Regions from separate parts of the Pseudomonas sp. DCB_BI genome, predicted to be linked through region 1. Evidence: riboswitches for the same ligand, from Rfam matches in the RefSeq annotation. Region 1 holds a riboswitch; the other holds the start of a gene.
What was found. A riboswitch is a leader RNA that binds a small molecule or an ion and turns the genes downstream of it on or off. The one in region 1 is predicted to bind thiamine pyrophosphate.

Region 1 (3,923 bases):
GTATTGTGAAGATGTTGTACCTGGATGCGCTCGAAGTTGCGCAGGTGACAGCGGAGGACTTTATCTTTGCGCAGCCGGCAATGGTCACATCTGAACCGGTTGCCGTGCCAGAGGTTTCAGCCCTTTCAGCAGGGTCATCGCTGGTTGCTGTCGAGCACTCGCTACCGAGCCTGGGGAATCTTGTTGACGCAATGGCCGCGTTCGCCCCTGAACCTGCGGGGCCTGTGCTTATCGGTGATATGTCGGCTCAACGCATTGACTCGACGATTGCCGTAGCCGCCTAGGCGTTGTCGTACATGCTTGGAGTGATATTGGCGGCCTATCGCCAGCAAGCCAGCTCTCACAGGTGCATCATGCATTCAGGCCTGGCACGGCACGTGTGGGAGTGGGCTTGCCCGCGAACGGTCCAGCCCCTACCTCAAGGCCTACGCTCGAAGTTTTTGGCCGCTGCCGCCGCCAGGTCAGGCGGCAGGAAGTCCTTGTCCGGGTTGTAGTCAGGTTTCAGGTAGCGCTTGAGGTCCTGCAGGTCTTGCGGGCTCAGGGTGCCGGCTGCCTGCTTCAGGCTCAGGTTGTCGAGGATGTAGTCGTAACGGCTATTGTTGTAGTCGCGCACCGAGGTGTACAGCTGACGCTGGGCATCGAGCACGTCAACGATGTTGCGGGTACCAACCTGGTAACCGATTTCGGTAGCTTCCAGCGCGCTTTGGTTGGAGATGATCGACTGCTTGCGCGCCTGTACCTGTTCCACGTCGGTGTTTACCGCGCGGTGCAGGTTACGGGTGTTTTCCACGACCTGACGGCGCAGGCTTTCCCGCTGTTGCTCGCTCTGGCTCAGGCGCTGGTAAGCCTCGCGTACCTGCGAGCTGGTCAGGCCGCCGCTGTAGATCGGAATATTCAACTGCAGGCCAACGCTGGTCTGTTCGACATCGCCGCTGTAGCGCACACCCAGTTGTGAAGGGTTGGTAAAACCGAGGCTGTCGTTGTCACCCTTCTGGTACTTGGCCACAGCATCCAGGGTCGGCGCATGGCCGGCCTTGCGCTGGCGCAGTGTCTCTTCGGCAGCAGACACCGCATAGTTGGTGGCCAGCAGGTTGAGGTTCTGGCGGCCGGCGGTTTCGACCCAGGCTTTGGCGTCGTTTGGCGTGGGTACCTGCACCGGCAGCGTATGCACCACGCCTTGAATCGAGGTGTATTCACGGTTGGTCAGGGTGACCAGCGCTTCGAAGGCATCCTGCACCTGGCGCTCGGCGATAATCCGGTTGGCCCGTGCAGTGTCATAACTGGCTTGGGATTGCAGCACGTCGGTCTTGTCCGACAGGCCCACATCGAAGCGCTCGTTGGACTGGTCCAGTTGGCGCTTGAACGCGGCTTCCTCCGCCTTGGTCGCGGCCAAGTTGTCCTGCGCGCGCAGGACGGCAAAGTAGTTTTGTGCGGTTTGCAGGATCAGGTTCTGTTCAGTCGCCGACAGCTCCAGCGCTGCCTGTTCGTTGACCGCTTCAGCTGCCTGCAGCTGGAACCAGCGATCAGCGCGGAAGATTGGCTGGGCCAAGGTCGCGCTCCAGGAGTTGCCGCTGCGGTTGGAGGTGATGGACGGCTCGTCCAGCTTGGTGCGGGTGTTCATCATTTCGGCATCGGCCGACAGGTTCGGTAGCAGCCCGGCGCGTGCCTGGGGCACTACTTCGCGGCGGGCGCCATAATCGGCGCGTGCTGCAGCCAGATCGGCGTTGTTGTCTACCGCTTCCTGATAGACGCTGACCAGGTCGGTTCTGACTGTCGAGGGCAGCTCTGCTGCCCAGACCATTCCGTTGGACGCACAAGACACGGCTATCGCCAGTGAGAGTTTGCGCAGCATAGAGGCAATCCTTGTACGAAATTTAATTACTGAACTGTTGAGTATCGAGCGATGCGCCAGTGTAGTGCCATGCGCACCCGGCAACAATCGCTCGGTGTGCCTTTCATCATCCGCGCATTTACCCGCTTGGCTTTGCCGACCACTCCAGTCTAGACTGCGCATGTTCTTGTCGGGGTGCCTTGAAGCAAAGGCTGAGATCGCAGAGGTGCGGATCCCGTTGAACCTGATCAGGTTAGCGCCTGCGTAGGGAACAAGATTGCTCGCCTTCCCGGGGAGCCTCTTGTGCCAGGTCCGGGAATGTCGCAGCTGCATGCAGCTTCAGGCACCCCCTTATCCGGCACTGCACCCATCCAGGGTGCGTCCGCGCTTTTTCAGGTTCACCCCGACATTCCACTGCTAGGAAGCCGTCTGGAGAGCCTGTGATGACCAAACAAGAAAAAGCGATCAACCTCAGCGAATCGGCACAAGTCGATCAGCAGTCCGTGCAACCCTTCCGCCGTTCGCGCAAGATCTATGTCGAAGGCTCGCGCCCGGATATCCGCGTCCCCATGCGTGAAATCAGCCTTGACGATACCCCGACCGATTTTGGTGGCGAAACCAACGCCCCGGTGCTGGTCTACGACACCTCCGGCCCGTACACCGACCCCGATGTCATCATCGATGTGCGCAAGGGACTGGGCGATGTTCGTTCGGCCTGGATCGAAGCCCGCGGTGACACCGAGCGCCTGGACGGCCTGAGCTCCGACTTCGGCCAGCAGCGCCTGAACGATGCCGAACTGGCCAAGCTGCGTTTTGCCCACGTGCGTAACCCGCGCCGTGCCAAGGCCGGTGCCAACGTCTCGCAGATGCACTATGCCCGCCAGGGCATCATCACCGCCGAGATGGAATACGTGGCCATCCGCGAAAACATGAAGCTGCAGGAAGCCCGTGCCGCCGGCTTGCTCGACGAGCAGCATGCCGGCCACAGCTTCGGTGCCAACATCCCCAAAGAAATCACCCCCGAATTCGTCCGCGAAGAAGTCGCCCGTGGCCGCGCGATCATCCCGGCCAACATCAACCACCCGGAACTGGAGCCGATGATCATCGGCCGCAACTTCCTGGTGAAGATCAATGGCAACATCGGCAACAGCGCCCTGGGTTCCTCGATTGAGGAAGAAGTGGCCAAGCTGACCTGGGGGATACGCTGGGGCTCTGACACGGTCATGGACCTGTCCACCGGCAAGCACATCCACGAAACCCGCGAGTGGATCATTCGCAACTCGCCGGTGCCGATCGGTACCGTGCCGATCTACCAGGCTCTGGAAAAGGTCAATGGCGTCGCCGAAGACCTGACCTGGGAGCTGTTCCGCGACACGCTGATCGAGCAGGCCGAGCAGGGTGTGGACTACTTCACCATCCACGCTGGTGTGCTGCTGCGCTATGTGCCGCTGACCGCCAAGCGTGTCACCGGCATCGTCAGCCGTGGTGGCTCGATCATGGCCAAGTGGTGCCTGGCGCACCACAAGGAAAACTTCCTGTACACCCACTTCGATGAAATCTGCGAAATCATGAAGGCCTACGACGTCAGCTTCTCGCTGGGTGACGGCCTACGCCCTGGCTCGATTGCCGACGCCAACGATGCCGCGCAGTTCGGTGAGCTGGAAACCTTGGGCGAGCTGACCAAGATCGCCTGGAAGCACGATGTGCAGTGCATGATCGAAGGCCCTGGCCACGTGCCGATGCAGCTGATCAAGGAGAACATGGATAAGCAGCTGGAGTGCTGCGACGAGGCGCCGTTCTACACCCTCGGCCCGCTGACCACCGATATCGCCCCGGGCTACGATCACATCACTTCGGGCATTGGTGCGGCGATGATCGGCTGGTTCGGTTGCGCCATGCTCTGCTACGTCACCCCCAAGGAGCACCTGGGCCTGCCGAACAAGGATGACGTCAAGACCGGCATCATCACCTACAAGATCGCCGCACATGCCGCCGACCTTGCCAAGGGTCACCCGGGCGCCCAGATCCGTGACAACGCCCTGTCCAAGGCACGTTTCGAGTTCCGCTGGGAAGACCAGTTCAACCTCGGCCT
Region 2 (3,923 bases), on a different contig from region 1:
GCCCGGCGAGGCGTCGTTGACGAACAGGGTTTCACCCGGGGAGCAGGGGAAGGCGGCACGCGGGTCCTGGGCACGGGTGTTGATGGTGTCATAGCCGGCCAGCTGCACCGGCCAGCGGTAGTCATAGTACTGACCGGGGAAGAAATAGGCGTTGGCAAAGCCATCGCTCTCGGCCGGCGAGTGGCCGTTATGCTCGTGGGTGGAGAGGGTGTGCAGGCCAAACCCGCCGTTGGCCGACGGGTCGATCGGCAGGGCGTTGTAATGGCGCATCAGCACTGGCTGGCCGTAGCGCACCATCAGCAGCTTGGGCGGGAAGGTGCCGTCGAAGGTCCAGACCGACTTGTGGTTTTGCAGCGGCATGCTTGGGTGGAAGCGGGTGTCGATGCCTTTGGTGGTACCCAGCGTGGTGGGGATGTCGGATGTCTGGTAGTACAGGCCGCCGGGCGCGAACTCCCCAACCGCGTAGTTGTGCAGTTGTTTACGGTCGCGCAGGCCGAGGTTGATGCGCGCACCGGCCTGCGCGGTCTTGAATGCTGCCTGTGGGTAGAACTCGTTCCAGCGCTGGTGCGACCAGCCTTTTCCTGGTGGCCGTCCCTCTGCCGGCGAACCGACTGGTTGGCGGTTGAGAAACATCTCGATCTGCGCCTTCCAGGGGTTGCGATCGAGCACATTGGAATACTGGGTAGGGAACGGGTACAGGCCAGGTTGCTTGAGGAAGGCCTCCAGGGCAGTGCCGCTGGGGCCGCTGCGGGCCACCTTGTCAGGGTCCTGAGCGGGTGCTGCGCCAAGGGTAGGCACCGGGAATGTCAGGCTTGGCGGCGGCAGCGTGGGGTCGAGTTTTTCCGTGCCGAATTCCTCGAACAGCAGCAGTTGCTGGGTGAACGGCTGGGCGCCGAACAATGGGCTGGGTTTGCCGTTGGTGGGGTATTTGTCCGAGGTTTGCAGCGCCGGCGGCAACACGTTGTCGGTAGTGACTGTGTTGCGATCGCCGTACGCGCCATCTGTCAGCTCCAGCGAGCCTTCATTAGCCTCGGGCAAGGTGTTCAGGTTGAGCAGTGCAGTGGTTGGGTCAGCGGGTTGGTCGGTATACGCCGACGGGTCGGTCGGCGATGGCTGGCTGTTGTCATCAAGGGAAGATGCCATGGCCGTGATCAGCCCGAGGCTGAGCATCAGCGCAGTGGCAGAGGACAGCTGGAATGCGTGCCTAGCTGGATGGATGACGGCAGGTGTTTTCATTGCTTTATGCCTCACTCGCGGCTGCATGGCGTAAAGCCATCGATGGCGTTTTGCCCGGTTAAAGGGCCACGAGCAACGGCTGTGCCAACCGATATTTTTGTAATGCTTTGTTAAACAAATCCTTGCGGCGACTGATGCGCGCTAAATAAAAGGGCGTCAAGAATGGGGACAGGTCCCCATTAGCGGGGCCCCAATCCCCAGGGTTTGGGTGCGCAGGCTAGTGACAGCGGGGGCGCCCTGCGGTATATCTGAACGCCACCAAGGGGAGCCCGGCAACGGGCTGAGAAACTGCTGAGCGCTGCAGCGCGGTGACCCTTCGAACCTGATCCGGATCATGCCGGCGAAGGGATGGGATTCATTACCTGCCTTTTTGCCGGCCTCACTGCGAGGCCTGTCCATGCCAATTTCAACGGTCTCGCTGTCAATTTCATCAAGGACAGCAACATGACCGAACGTTTCAGCCAGTCCCTGCGCCAGCAGAGCGAACCCACCTGGTCGGCGGCCGTCGGGCACCGTTTCGTGACCCAATTGTGCGATGGCAGCCTGCCCGACCCGGTCATGGTTGATTACCTGGTGCAGGACCACCGCTTCCTCGACAGCTTCCTGACCCTGTTGGGCGCCGCCATCGCCACCGCCGACACCTTCGAGGCGCGCCTGCGTTTCGGCCGCTTTGCCGGAATGATCTCCAGCGACGAGAACACCTACTTCCTGCGCGCATTCGAGGCACTGGACGTAAGCCCGGCACAACGCAGCGAACCGGCCGATACCCTGCCAACCGCAGGGTTCAAGGCGATCATGCGCGAAGCGGCAGCCACCCGGTCCTATGCGGCGGCGCTGGCGGTACTCAATGTTGCCGAAGGCCTTTACCTGGACTGGGCGCTGAAGGCGCCAAAACCCCTGCCGGAACATTTCATCCATGCCGAGTGGATCACCCTGCACGATAACCCGGCATTCCAGGCCTTCGTCGCTTTCCTGCAAGCCGAACTGGACCGCGTCGGCCCGCAGGAGGCGGCGCTGGCAACTGACTTCTACCAACGCACCGTGGCCCTTGAACTGGCGTTCTTCGACGCCGTGTACCCGGAGGGCAAATGAGCATGGATATCTTCGAACGCCTCAAGGCCGCTGCCACACAGCAGTGGAGCCGCTACGTGGATCATGACTTCGTGCGGCAAATGGGCGAGGGCACGCTGGACGAGGATGCGTTTCGGACCTACCTGGTGCAGGATTACCTGTTTCTGGTCCAGTTCGCCCGCGCCTGGGCGCTGGCCGCCTACAAAAGCCGCCGCCCGGCCGACATCCGCGCCGCGCAGGCCACGTTGTCGGCGATCCTTGATGAAACCGAGCTTCACCTGCGCCTGTGCGCACGCTGGGGGCTGAGCCAGGCCGATATCGAGGCGGCGCCCGAGCACCAGGCCACCGTGGCATACACCCGCTACGTGCTGGACTGCGGCGCTGCCGGAGACCTGCTGGAGCTGCACGTGGCACTGGCACCTTGCGTGGTTGGCTATGCCGAGATCGGTCGGAACCTGGCCGAGCGGATCGGTGACTTGAGCAGCCATCCGTATCGCGAATGGATTGGCGAATATGCCGGGGAGGGTTACCAGGCCGTGGCAGCGGCAGCGCGCAAGCAGCTGGATGAACTGGCGGCGCGGAGCATGACCGAGCAGCGCTTCGCCGAGCTGGTTGGGATTTTTGGCCAGGCCTCCAGCCTGGAGGCTGATTTCTGGCAAATGGGCCTGGACGCCGCCTGCCCCCGGCAGGGATAGCAGCGGCTTCACGCCTTGTTCAGGATTTGCATGGGGCGGTCGCCATGCTGCTATCGTGCATGAGCGAAGCCCACGGCAAGGAGTAACAGCATGAATATCATCAACGCACGCCTGCGCGGCAAAGATGGCCTGTTCCGCATCGAGCTCGATGGCGCGCGCATCGCCGCCATCGTGCCTCAGGCCGACGTGGTGGCTGTTGTTGGCAATGATCTGGACGCCACGCAAAACCTGGTAGTGGCACCCTTTGTCGAGCCGCACATCCACCTCGACGCCACCCTGACCGCCGGCGAGCCGCGGTGGAACATGAGCGGCACGCTGTTCGAAGGCATCGAATGCTGGGCCGAGCGCAAGGAAATCACCACCCACGACGACATCAAGCGCCGGGCAAAGAAGACCATCGACATGCTGGTCGATCACGGTATCCAGCATGTACGTACCCACGTCGACGTCACCGACCCGAAACTCACCGCGCTGAAGGCAATGGTTGAGGTGCGCGAAGACGTGCGCGAGTTGGTCGACCTGCAGATTGTCGCCTTCCCGCAGGAGGGGATCGAGTCGTACGCGAACGGCCGGGCCTTGATGACCGAGGCGGTGGCCATTGGCGCCGACGTGGTCGGCGGCATTCCCCACTTCGAGAATACGCGCGACCAAGGCGTGTCATCGCTGAAGTTCCTGATGGACCTGGCCGAGCGTACCGGCTGCCTGGTAGACGTACATTGTGACGAAACCGATGACCCGCAATCCCGCTTCCTTGAGGTGCTGGCCGAAGAAGCCCGCGTGCGCGGCATGGGTGCGCGGGTGACGGCCAGCCATACCGTGGCCATGGGTTCGTACGACAACGCGTATTGCTACAAGCTGTTCCGGCTGCTGAAACTGTCGGGCATCAACTTTGTCTCGTGCCCGACCGAAAGCATCCACCTG

Region 2: another riboswitch for thiamine pyrophosphate. It lies ahead of OO258_RS25550 (TenA family protein); the one in region 1 lies ahead of thiC (phosphomethylpyrimidine synthase ThiC).

Annotation. Positions count from the first base shown of each region.
Region 1 covers NZ_JAPFCG010000021.1:23,241-27,163, reverse strand. The annotation lists gene OO258_RS21360 (S8 family serine peptidase) at 1-284, shown strand, start outside; gene OO258_RS21355 (TolC family outer membrane protein) at 419-1,852, opposite strand; TPP riboswitch at 2,013-2,119, shown strand; gene thiC (phosphomethylpyrimidine synthase ThiC) at 2,275-3,923, shown strand, end outside.
Region 2 covers NZ_JAPFCG010000031.1:44,935-48,857, forward strand. The annotation lists gene OO258_RS25545 (Ig-like domain-containing protein) at 1-1,236, opposite strand, end outside; TPP riboswitch at 1,488-1,602, shown strand; gene OO258_RS25550 (TenA family protein) at 1,681-2,328, shown strand; gene tenA (thiaminase II) at 2,325-3,002, shown strand; gene codA (cytosine deaminase) at 3,093-3,923, shown strand, end outside.